2 regions of the Novosphingobium sp. BL-S-34 genome follow, and region 2 is predicted to be linked to the other one. Evidence: predicted binding sites of a transcription regulator. Region 2 holds the regulator's gene; the other holds the start of a gene.

Region 1 (5,598 bases), 820 kb from region 2:
GCAGCCGATGGCACGGCGCGCTTCGAACGCGATCCGTGGATCGAGCAGATTCGCGCGGCGCCGGTAAAGACCGGCCTCTGAAATGGCATCAAGCTGGCAGGTTGGCCCGCGTCAGCCTGCCGGTTTGACGAAACTGTCGAGCACGCGCTTGAGCCCGGCCTGTTCGAATTCGATCTCCAGCTTGTTGCCTTCCTGGGAGATCACCGCGCCGTAGCCGAACTTCTCATGGAACACGCGGCTGCCGATTTCGATGTCGGTACGCGGTTTGGCGGCGAAGCTGGCCGCACTGCGCGTCGATTCGGCGATCTTGCGCGGCGTGGTATCGAATTCCCGGGCTGCGGCGCGCTGCCACCCCGGGCCGCGCGTTACCGTGCGGGCGGGCTGGGCGCGGGCCACTTCGGCAAAGGGATCCGCCATTTCGGACCACTGCGCCCGCCAGAGCGAAGCGCCGCCGCTCAGCGTGGTTTCGCTCTCGACGTGATCGTCCGGAAGTTCGGCAATGAAGCGCGAGGGGATCGAACTGGTCCACTGGCCGTAGATCCGCCGATTGGCCGCGTGCAGGATGGTGCACTTGCGCCGCGCGCGGGTGATCGCGACGTAGGCGAGCCGGCGCTCTTCCTCCAGGCTGGCCAATCCGCCTTCGTCCATCGCCCGCTGCGAGGGGAACACGCCTTCCTCCCAGCCGGGCAGGAACACATGCTCGAACTCGAGTCCCTTGGCCGCATGCATGGTCATGATCGTGACCTTTTCCTCGTCGGAGGCGGCGTCGTTGTCCATGACCAGGCTGACGTGCTCGAGGAAATCGCCGAGCGTCTCGTATTCCTCCATGGCCCGCGCCAGTTCGACGAGGTTTTCGAGGCGTCCGCTGGCTTCGGGCGTCTTCTCGGCCTGGAGCGCGTCCGTATAGCCGCTCTCATCCAAGACGGTACGCATGAGATCGGCTGGGTTCTCGGTGCCGGAAAGGTCCCGCCACCGCGCGAAGTCGCGCATCAGCGACAGGAACGTGTTGCGCGGACGGGCCGGCAATTCGTCGCTGTCGGCGATCTCGATCGCGGCCATGGCAAGCGGGATGTTCCGGCGGCGAGCGAGTGTGTGCAGCGCCTCCAGCGCCTTGGCGCCCAGGCCGCGCTTGGGGGCATTGTAGATGCGCTCGAAGGCAAGGTCGTCCGCCGGCTGCGCGATCACGCGCAGATAGGCGAGGGCATCGCGGATCTCGGCGCGTTCGTAGAAGCGGAAGCCGCCGACGATGCGGTATTTCATGCCGATCGAGATGAACCGGTCTTCGAATTCGCGGGTCTGGTACTGTGCGCGCACCAGGATGGCCACCTGGTCGAGCGGGGCGCCTTCGCGTTCCAGCCGCTCTATCTCGTCGCCCACGCGGCGCGCTTCCTCGGGGGCATCCCAGACGCCGATCACGCGGACCTTGTCGCCGGGATGGCGCTCGGTCCACAGCGTCTTGCCGAGGCGCTGGGTATTCTCGCCGATCAGGCCCGAAGCGGCGGCGAGGATCTGCGGGGTGGAGCGATAGTTCTGCTCCAGCCGGATCACCTTGGCGCCCGGAAAATCCTTTTCGAACTTGAGGATATTGGCCACTTCGGCGCCGCGCCAGGAATAGATCGACTGATCGTCGTCTCCCACCACGCAGATGTTCTTGCGCTCCTGCGCGATGAGCCGGAGCCACAGGTACTGGACCTGGTTGGTGTCCTGGTACTCGTCCACCATCACGTATTTGAACCGCTGCTGATACTGTTCCAGCACCTCGCGGTGAGTGCGCAGGATGTTGAGCATGTGCAGAAGGAGGTCGCCGAAATCGCAGGCGTTCACGGCCTTCAGGCGGTCCTGATAGAGCTGGTAGAACTTCTGCCCGCGGCCATTGGCATAGGCCTCGTTCTCGCCTGCATCGAGGTCGGCCGGGTTGAGGCCGCGATTCTTCCAGCGATCGATGCAACCTGCAAGCTGGCGGGCGGGCCAGCGCTTTTCGTCCAGCCCTTCGGCCTGGATGAGTTGCTTGAGCAGGCGCAACTGATCGTCGGTATCGATGATCGTGTAGTTGGGTTGCAGCCCCACCAGCTCCGCATGGCGGCGCAGCATCTTGGCGGCGATGGCGTGGAACGTGCCCAGCCAGGGCATTCCTTCCACGGCCGGGCCGATCAGGTGCCCCACGCGCTCGCGCATTTCGCGGGCGGCCTTGTTGGTGAACGTGACGCAGAGAATCTCGCTCGGCCAGGCGAGGCGGCTGCGCACCAGATGCGCGAGGCGGCGGGTGAGCGCCGCCGTCTTGCCCGTGCCGGCCCCGGCCAGCATCAGCACCGCGCCTTCGGTGGTCAGCACGGCCTCTCGCTGCGGCGGGTTGAGCCCTTCCAGCAGGGGGTCCGAGGAGGCTTCGGGCAGGGAGGATTGCAGATCGTTCACCCGTGAACATCTAGGGAACGGGATGTCGTGGCGCAAGGCCGGTTCGTCGCAGCCCCGGAACAATCCCCCGGCGCCGGGAGTCGCCTAGTCACGGAAAAGAATAACCAGAAACACGAGCAGATGGAGAGTGAGTCATGCACAAATATCTCCTTTCGGGCGCGGCAGCCCTGGCCATCCTGGGCATGTCCGGCGCCGTCCAGGCCCAAGACACCGCTGGGGATACCGGCACCCCGGACACTGCCGGCGAGATGCCCCCTGTGCCGGAAGCCCCGCCGCCGCCCGCAACCCCTTCCGATTCCAGCATGCCCTCGGGCATGGCCGGGGCCAAGCCCATCACCTCCTCGACCATGACACCCGACCAGAAGTCCATGTACGACGCCTGGCCGGCCGCCCAGCGCGCGGATTACGACTCGTGGACGCCGGAGTATCAAGCCTATTACTGGAGCCTCACGGCGCCGCAGCAGAAGGGCTACTGGGCGCTCACCCCGGACCAGCGCGGGCAAATCTACAAGATGACCCCGGAGCAGCAGGCGATCGCTTGGAACTCGATATCGCAGCAGATGGCCGGCAAGACACCGACGACGCCCCCGGCACAGGCGAACCCTCCGGGTGAAGGCATGCCGACGACCGGCGTTCCCGATCCGCAATATGCCGACCAGACGGTGCGTCCGGCCATGCCGGCCGACCAGACCTATCAGGGCGGCCCCTACAAGGGTGCGATGACGCCGCCGCCTGCGACCGCGATGAACAAGGATTATCCGGTCTGCAGCAAGACCGTGAAGGATGGCTGTCGCAATCGCGGCGGCAAGTAAGCCGGGCGAGACCGTCCCGAACCTTGTCCGGGACGGTACTGCCTTCTAGCCGACGGGCCGCAGCAGATGCAGGCGGGCTTTGCCGACATCGCGCGAGCTTTCGAGTTCGAAGCCCTTGATGGAAACGCCTTCCGTCTTGGCGGTCTCCAGGCTGACCCAGGTCTGTTCGCCGATCCAGCCGAGCCGCGCGAGCTTGTCGATCGCGACTGCGCCGGCGCCCGTCTCGTAAGGCGGGTCGAGCAGAACGAGGTCGAGTGTTCCCTTGGCGGGGCCGAGCGCCATGACCGACCCGGCGCGAACGTCGCTCCGGCCTTGGGCCTGAAGATTGGCGATATTGGCGCGAATCGCGCGGACCGCTGCCGGGTCCTGGTCGACGAAGAGGCAATGGGCCGCGCCGCGCGACAGCGCCTCAAGGCCCAACGCACCCGATCCCGCGAAGAGATCCGCGACTTTCAGGCCCTCGAATGTACCGAGCCGGCTGGCCAGCATCGAGAACAGCGTCTCTCGCGTGCGGTCCGCCGTCGGCCGGGTGGTATCGCCTTCGGGCGCTGCCAGCTTGCGGCCGCGCCATTCGCCCGCGACGATGCGCAGGCCCGTCTTCACGGCTGTGCCCCTGGCCGCGGGCCCCTTCACGACTTGATGCTCGGCAGGGTTTTGCGGAAGTTTTCGAGATCGCGCTGGCTAACCTCGAAGGCCATGCCCTTGGGCAGGTCGAGCAGGCGGAAAGGTCCGTAAGACGTGCGAATCAGGCGGCTGACCTGAAGGCCGAGGTGTTCGAGAACACGGCGGACTTCGCGGTTCTTACCTTCGGTCAGAGTCATCTCGATCCACTGGTTGCGCCCGGTGCGGCGCTCCATGTTGGCGTCGATCTTGCCGTAGACCACGCCTTCGATCTCGATTCCTTCGATCAGGTCTTCGAGCTGTCCCTGGCTGATGTCGCCGAAAGTACGGGCGCGATAAGTACGCGGCACGCCGGTGGCGGGCAGTTCCAGCTCGCGCTTGAACTCGCCGTCATTGGTCAGCAGCAGCAGCCCCTCGGTACTGAGATCAAGACGGCCTATCGGCATCACCCTGCCGCTGCCTTCGGGCAGGGCATTGCGCAAGGCGGTGTAGATCGTCGGCCGGCCGGCGGGATCACGCTCGGCGGTGAGCAGGCCGGCCGGCTTGTGGAAGGCGAAGAGGCGGGTTTCCTGGGCCTCGCGGACCGGGTTGCCGTCCACGGTGACGCCCTTGAGGTTGGCGAGCACGGTCGAGGGGGTCTCGATCACGTCTTCACCCAGCTTCACGCGGCCTTCGATGATCAGGCGTTCGGCTTCGCGGCGGCTGGCGATGCCGGCACGGGCCAGCAGCTTGGCGATGCGCTCGCCCTCGCGCACGGGCAACCCGGCGGACTTGGGCGTGGGCGCTGCCGCCTGGGGCGCCGAGCGGGGGGGCTTGCGACGCGGGCGTTCACTGTCGAAGCGGCCGGAATCCGACGGACGGGGACCGCGCGGCGCATAAGCGCTGCCGCGCGATTCCTGCTCGCCGAAACGAGCGCCGGGGCCGCGGCGCGGCGCGGCGTCACGCGCCGGAGCGGTGGTGCGGGCAGAGCGCTCGCCGCGTGCCGGGGCGCCATCGCGCGATGGCCGATCTTCGCGGAAAGGCCGATCCTCGCGGAAGGGACGGTCGCCACGATCAGGGCGTTCGGTGCGGGCCGGACGATCATCGCGCGAACGACGTTCATCGCGCACGGGGCGTTCGTTACGGCCGAAGAGCTTTTCGTCACGGCCGCTGCGGCCTGAGCGGCCGCCGCGGGCGGGGCGTTCGTCGCGCGTCGATCGCGTATCGCGGGGGTTGCGGCCGTCCCGCGAATCCCGGGCGCTGCGCGTATCGCGCGCATCCCGTGCGGGGCCATCGCGAAACGCGCGTCCCCGGCCGCCTTCTTCCCGTCCCGCATCGCTCCGGGTCGCGCCGTCGCGTGCCGTCCGGTCGGCGCCGCGCCGGCCCGAGGTGCCTGAAGTGGTGCGCGAGGGGCCACGCGAGGAGCCGCCATCGCGGGAAGAGCCGCCACGCTTCGGGCCGCCGGATTTGAAAGGAGGTTTGGACATTCGCCCGCCCATACCTGTTGATCGCCGCTTCATCCAGCCTTCCCTTCGGGAAACCACGCGTTACGGTCGCGCAGGGCCCGTCCCCGGAGTTTGCCAACGGAGAATATTGGATGTCTGAAGCCTCTGCTGCCCCGAAGCCCGGCTTGGGGACGGTGATTCGCGCTTTGGGCAATCGGAAGACCGGGTTCATGGCGGTCTTCGGGTTTGCGGCCGGTCTGCCGTACTCGCTCCTGCTCGGCACGCTTTATGCCTGGCTGTCCGATGCCCATGTCGATCTGGAGACGATG
Region 2 (5,598 bases):
TGACGACGGCCTTGCTTGCCGCCGCTCCGCTCGATGCACTGCCGCTTGCCATTCTAATAACCTTCCTGTCCTATGCTCGCCATGGCCAGCCACGCCGCCACGACGGTTGATTTCGAGCGTCCGGTTTTAGCCGGAGGCGCTGCATTGCAGCATCGCCCATGGATCAGCAAGAGCCACTTGTCGAGCGGTTTGGCGGGTGTCGAGTGTTTTCTTTCGAACTGCAGTTTCACCAGAGCGCCGTGGCTGGCCGTGGCCTTTGGAACTGGCGCAATTGCTTGGTTTTTCCTGTCGTCTGCAGCGACATGGGTAGCCCTTTGCGTAGTATGCGTCTCGATTGCATTATTCGCATTGAACTGGCACGTCGGATCGGCTCGGTTTCCTTATATCAGACAGGCGATCCTTTCGCTATCGCTGGTCGTCCTGGCGGGGTGCCTATCGATCTGGACCCGGTCGGAAATCGTCGGGCAACCGGCCATAGAGCGAAACATGTCGGGCATCTTCACGGCCCGGGTCCTGTCGCTCGAAGAGCAGCCGGCGCTGCAGCGGGATCGGCTGACACTGGCGTTGCAAGAGCCACGAAGCGGGCGGTCCATCAAGGTCCGGGTCAATCTGCCGGCCGCACTGCGGGAACAGCCGCTGAGCACCGGTGCGGTCATTCGGTTCCGCGGCCGACTTACCCCTCCGGCATCACCCATGTTCCCTGGAGGATACGATTTTGCGCGCGCGGCCTGGTTTTCAGGCCTGTCGGCCACGGGCTCGATTACATCGCCGGTCGAAGTGATATCGCTCGGGCGTGGAGGCGATTGGCTCGCCGACCAGCGTGCCGCGTTGTCCCGTCATATAACGACGCATCTCGCGGGGTCGCCGGGCGGTATCGCGGCAGCGCTGACGACCGGAGACATGGGCGCGATCGGCCAGGGTGATGCCCAGGCCATGCGCGATGCGGGCCTGGCTCACCTTCTGTCGATCAGCGGACTTCACGTGAGTGCCGTGATCGGCTGCGTCTATTTCGTCGTATTGCGCCTTCTGGCCCTTTTCCCGGCACTGGCCCTGAGGGTCCGCCTGCCGATATTGGCCGCAACATGCGGTGCGGCCGCGGGGCTGGGTTACACGCTGCTGAGCGGCTCGCAGGTGCCTACCATGCGGGCTTTCCTGGGCGCTCTGCTCGTTCTCGCTGCCATGGCATGGGGCCGTGAAGCGCTGTCCATGCGCTTGCTGGCGGTGGCGGCTGTCATCGTGCTGGTCATCTGGCCCGAGTCGGTCGTTGGTCCCAGCTTCCAGATGAGCTTCGCGGCGGTGATGGTTTTGGTGGCACTCGGCAATGCAGAGCCGCTGAAGCGCTGGTTGGCACCCCGGGAAGAGGCCTGGCCGTTCAAGGCCATGCGCAACCTCACGATGATCCTGATCACCGGCATAGCGATCGAATTGGCGTTGATGCCCATCGCCCTGTTCCATTTCCATCGTGCCGGCCTCTACGGTTCTGTCGCCAATGTGATCGCGATCCCTTTGACGACGCTGGTCATCATGCCTTTCGTCGCCCTGGCGCTGCTGCTCGATGTGGTTGGGCTTGGAGGTCCGGTGTGGTGGCTGGCGAACCACGCTATCGACGCCCTGTTGGCCATCGCCCGCTTCATAGCCGCGGAACCGGGAGCCGTTCGGGTGATGCCCACGATGAGTGGGTGGCATTTTTCGTTGTTTGTCGTTGGAGGCCTCTGGCTGGGCCTTTGGGACGGTCGCATCCGGCTATGGGGGATTTTGCCTATAGCTGCCGGTTTCTTCGGCTTGATGCTCATTCCGGTTCCGGACATCATGGTTTCGGGCGATGGCCGCCATGTGGGCTGGATCGATCCCGAGAGCCATCGGCTCGTGATGCTTCGCACCGGTTCCGGCGACTACGCCCTGGACAACCTCATGGAAGTTGCCGGGACGCGAGAGGTCCCGGTCAATGCGCAGACGGCGCCCGGAACGCGATGCAACGCGGACTTCTGCGCCGTCGAGCTACGTCACGGCGAAGAGGCTCGGCATGTGTTGATCGCGCGGGGGAGGGCCATCGTCCCCGAGATGCAACTGGCCGAGGCGTGCAGGTGGGCCGACGTGGTGATCGCCGAACGCCGCTTGCCGAGGACCTGCCTGCCGAAGTGGCTCAAAGTTGATCGCCAGATGCTGGATCGAACGGGCGGGCTGACTATCGATCTTGCAAGCCGCAGTGTGACGACCGTGGCGGAGGGGCAAGGAAATCATGGCTGGTGGAAGCCCGCTGCGCCGACCATGATCGAACGCAAGGGATGGTATTAGCGACCGCTGGCCTGAGGAGGGCGAACAGGGCGCCCTCCTGAGACGGATCAATGATAGCGGCGCAGCAGGCCTGCCAGCTTGCCCTGGACTTCTACTTCGTCAGGTCCGTAGATCTGCGGTTCGTAAGCGGCGTTCGCGGGATCGAGGCGCACCATGCCATCTTCCCGGCGCAGATACTTGAGCGTCGCTTCCTCACCCCGGACAAGGGCGACGACGATCTCGCCATCCCTGGCCGTGGTGGTCCGCTTTACGAGTGCGAAATCCCCGTCGAGAATGCCGGCATCGACCATCGAGTCGCCTGAGACTTCCAGTGCATAGTGATCGCCTGCACCGAGCAGGGCCGCAGGCACCGGGAGCGAAGACTGGCCTTCCAGGGCCTCGATCGGCACGCCCGCGGCAATACGACCATGAAGGGGGATTTCGATCACGTCGTTGGCGGGCCTGGCGACCGCCGCCGGACGGGAAGGTGCGGCGTTGCCGCCACGCGCCGCCGATACCGCAGCCGCGGCCTTGGCCGGCTTGCTCGTGGCGTCTTCGGGCTGGCGGAGCACTTCGAGAGCGCGGGCACGGTTGGGAAGGCGGCGGATGAAGCCACGTTCCTCCAGCGCGGAAATCAACCGATGGACGCCCGACTTCGACTTGAGATCGAGCGCTTCCTTCATTTCCTCGAAGCTGGGGGAAATGCCGCTCTCTTCAAGCCGGACCTGAATGAACCGGAGCAATTCGTGCTGCTTGCGCGTCAACATCTGCTTAGCCTCATGTGTTCTGTGGCACTTGGCCTGAATCGCCCGACGAACCGGCCCCGGCTGACTTGATGTGTCGTTCAGGGAACTTGTCTGCGAACAATGAGGGAACAATTATGCAACGAATAGGGTATCGTCAAGCAATACCGCCATTTTGGAGCAAGAACACCTGAACGGGATCACCGCGATCAGCGGCGAGGGCATGCGCCGACCGGTCGATCAGGACATTGCTGGCGGCAAGCGAGGACAAGGCGCCGCTATCCTGTAGTGAGAGGGCATGGACCGCCTCACCATCCCAGGATCCCCGCAGGAATTCGCGGCGCGCCCCTCCCGTCCTCAAAGGTGCCGAAAGCCGGGTGGCAATCGCGCGGGGTAAGGGCTGCGCCGCGCCCAGAAATGCGCGCAGTACGGGAAGAACGAAGAAATATGCGGTTACCAGGCTGGACACGGGATTGCCGGGAAGCCCGATCACCAGTTGACGACGCCCTGCCGTTTGCCGTGTCGCGACCATGAGCGGCTTGCCGGGTTTGATCGCGACGCGCCAGAAGTCGATTTCGGCGCCCCATTTTTCCAGTGCCGGCCGGAGAAGGTCGTGATCGCCCACTGACGCTCCCCCGCTCGTCACGATCACGTCGGCATCGGCGGCCGCATCGAAGGCGGCGACCAGAGCGTCCAGATCGTCGGGGATTGGTCCATTTCGATTTGCATCGACGGGAACGCTACGCGCAAGAGCGGTCAGCATGGCGCCGTTGCTGGCGGGTATCTGATGGGCTGCGCAGCATTCGGGATCGCCGGACAATTCATCGCCGCTATCGATCACGGTTAGCCGGGGGCGGCGGCGGACGGCGAGATGCCGGTGGCCCGCCGAAATGGCAAGACCGGCTTGCGCCGGTCCGATCAATGCCCCGGGGGCGAGCAGCGGCGCTCCATCGGCGAAATCCATGCCGCGGAAGCGGACGTGCTTGTGGCCTGGTGAGGGCGCCTCTCCCGTGAGGGCGAGGTGATCGCCGTCCCGGTCGACATCCTCCTGCAGGATCACGGCCCGCGCATTTTCGGGCAACAGGGCGCCGGTGGAGATCCGCACGGCTTGACCCGGATCGACGGCTGCACCGAAAGGCCGCCCTGCCGCGCTTTCACCGATCACCTGCCAGGGTCCGGACAAGTCCCCTTCGCTGACGGCATAACCGTCCATGGCGGAGATATCGGCGGCAGGCTGGACCCGGCGTGCCAGCAACGGAGCCGCGAGATAGCGACCCAGCGCACCGTCGATGTCGACGTGCTCGACGGGCCGCGGCTCGACCAGCGCAAGCAGTCGGGCCTGTGCCTCTTCCAGAGCGATCGGCGGGATCATCGCGACGATGTCTCGATCTTCCAGTCGCCCGATTTGCCGCCACGCTTTTCGATCAGGCGAATGTCACCGATGACCATGCCCTTGTCGAGCGCCTTGGCCATGTCGTAAATTGTCAGCAGAGCCACGGAAACCGCTGTAATGGCTTCCATTTCCACCCCGGTCTTGCCGCTCAGCGATGCAGTGCCCATTGCCAGAACGGCGCTGTCCTCGAACGTGAAATCCAGGTTCACGGCGTCCAGCGTCAGCGGGTGGCACATCGGGATGAGGTCCGCCGTCTTCTTGGCGGCCATGATCCCCGCGATGCGTGCCGTTCCCAGCACGTCGCCTTTCGGTGCATTGCCGGCGCGGATCGCTTCCAGGGCCGAGGCGCTCATCGTGATCCGCCCGGACGCCACGGCGACCCTGCGGGTCGCGGCCTTGGCACCAACGTCGACCATGCGGGCCGAGCCTTCCGCATCGATGTGAGTAAGGGACTTGCTCAAGCGCGGGCTATCCTCAATCTGCGAAGAGGAGCTGGCGGGTTGCCGCTTGGATATCCGCCTGACGCATCAGGCTCTCGCCAACGAGGAAAGTACGGGCGCCGCAAGCCGACAGCCGTTGCAGATCGGCGTGAGTGTTGATGCCGCTTTCGCTCACGAGCAGGGTGCCGGCGGGTGCCAGCGGGGCAAGGCGTTCCGTCGTCGAAATATCGGTCGCGAACCGCTTGAGATCACGGTTGTTCACGCCAATGAGACGCGACTTGAGGCGGCTCGCCCGCTCCATCTCGTCTTCGTTGTGGACTTCGACCAGGCAGTCCATCCCGCGCTCACGCGCCGCAGCCTCGATTTCAGCCATAAGCACGTCGTCCAGCGCGGCGATGATGATCAGGATCGCGTCGGCGCCGATCGAGCGCGCCTCGGCGACCTGCCAGGGATCGATCATGAAATCCTTGCGGATCACCGGAAGCGAGCAAGCGGCCCGGGCCTCGACGAGGAAATCTTCATGGCCCTGGAAGTAAGGCGAGTCGGTCAGCACCGAGAGGCAGGCCGCACCGCCGCGCTCATAAGCGATGGCATGTTCGGTGGGGCGAAAATCAGGCCGGATCAAACCCTTGGAAGGCGAAGCTTTCTTGATCTCCGCGATCAAGGCGAATTCGGTCTTCGCCTTCCGGCGCAGGGCCGCCTCGAAGCCGCGAGGTGCGCTCTGTTCGCGGGACCGGGCGTCCAGGTC

What was found. Region 2 encodes LexA, which represses DNA repair genes until DNA is damaged. Its sites were predicted from a motif close to GTTCCNCNCTTGTTCT; they were not measured.
Region 1: the regulator LexA is predicted to act here: its motif matches at 2,416-2,431, upstream of AC1VV3_RS05760 (ATP-dependent helicase).

Annotation. Positions count from the first base shown of each region.
Region 1 covers NZ_CM166472.1:1,232,488-1,238,085, reverse strand. The annotation lists gene AC1VV3_RS05765 (carboxylesterase/lipase family protein) at 1-81, shown strand, start outside; gene AC1VV3_RS05760 (ATP-dependent helicase) at 112-2,412, opposite strand; gene AC1VV3_RS05755 (hypothetical protein) at 2,547-3,224, shown strand; gene rsmD (16S rRNA (guanine(966)-N(2))-methyltransferase RsmD) at 3,270-3,827, opposite strand; gene AC1VV3_RS05745 (pseudouridine synthase) at 3,854-5,311, opposite strand; gene AC1VV3_RS05740 (AmpG family muropeptide MFS transporter) at 5,422-5,598, shown strand, end outside.
Region 2 covers NZ_CM166472.1:411,571-417,168, forward strand. The annotation lists gene gltX (glutamate--tRNA ligase) at 1-52, opposite strand, end outside; gene AC1VV3_RS01925 (ComEC/Rec2 family competence protein) at 82-2,295, shown strand; gene lexA (transcriptional repressor LexA) at 2,343-3,041, opposite strand; gene AC1VV3_RS01935 (molybdopterin molybdotransferase MoeA) at 3,175-4,389, opposite strand; gene moaC (cyclic pyranopterin monophosphate synthase MoaC) at 4,386-4,871, opposite strand; gene trpC (indole-3-glycerol phosphate synthase TrpC) at 4,885-5,598, opposite strand, start outside.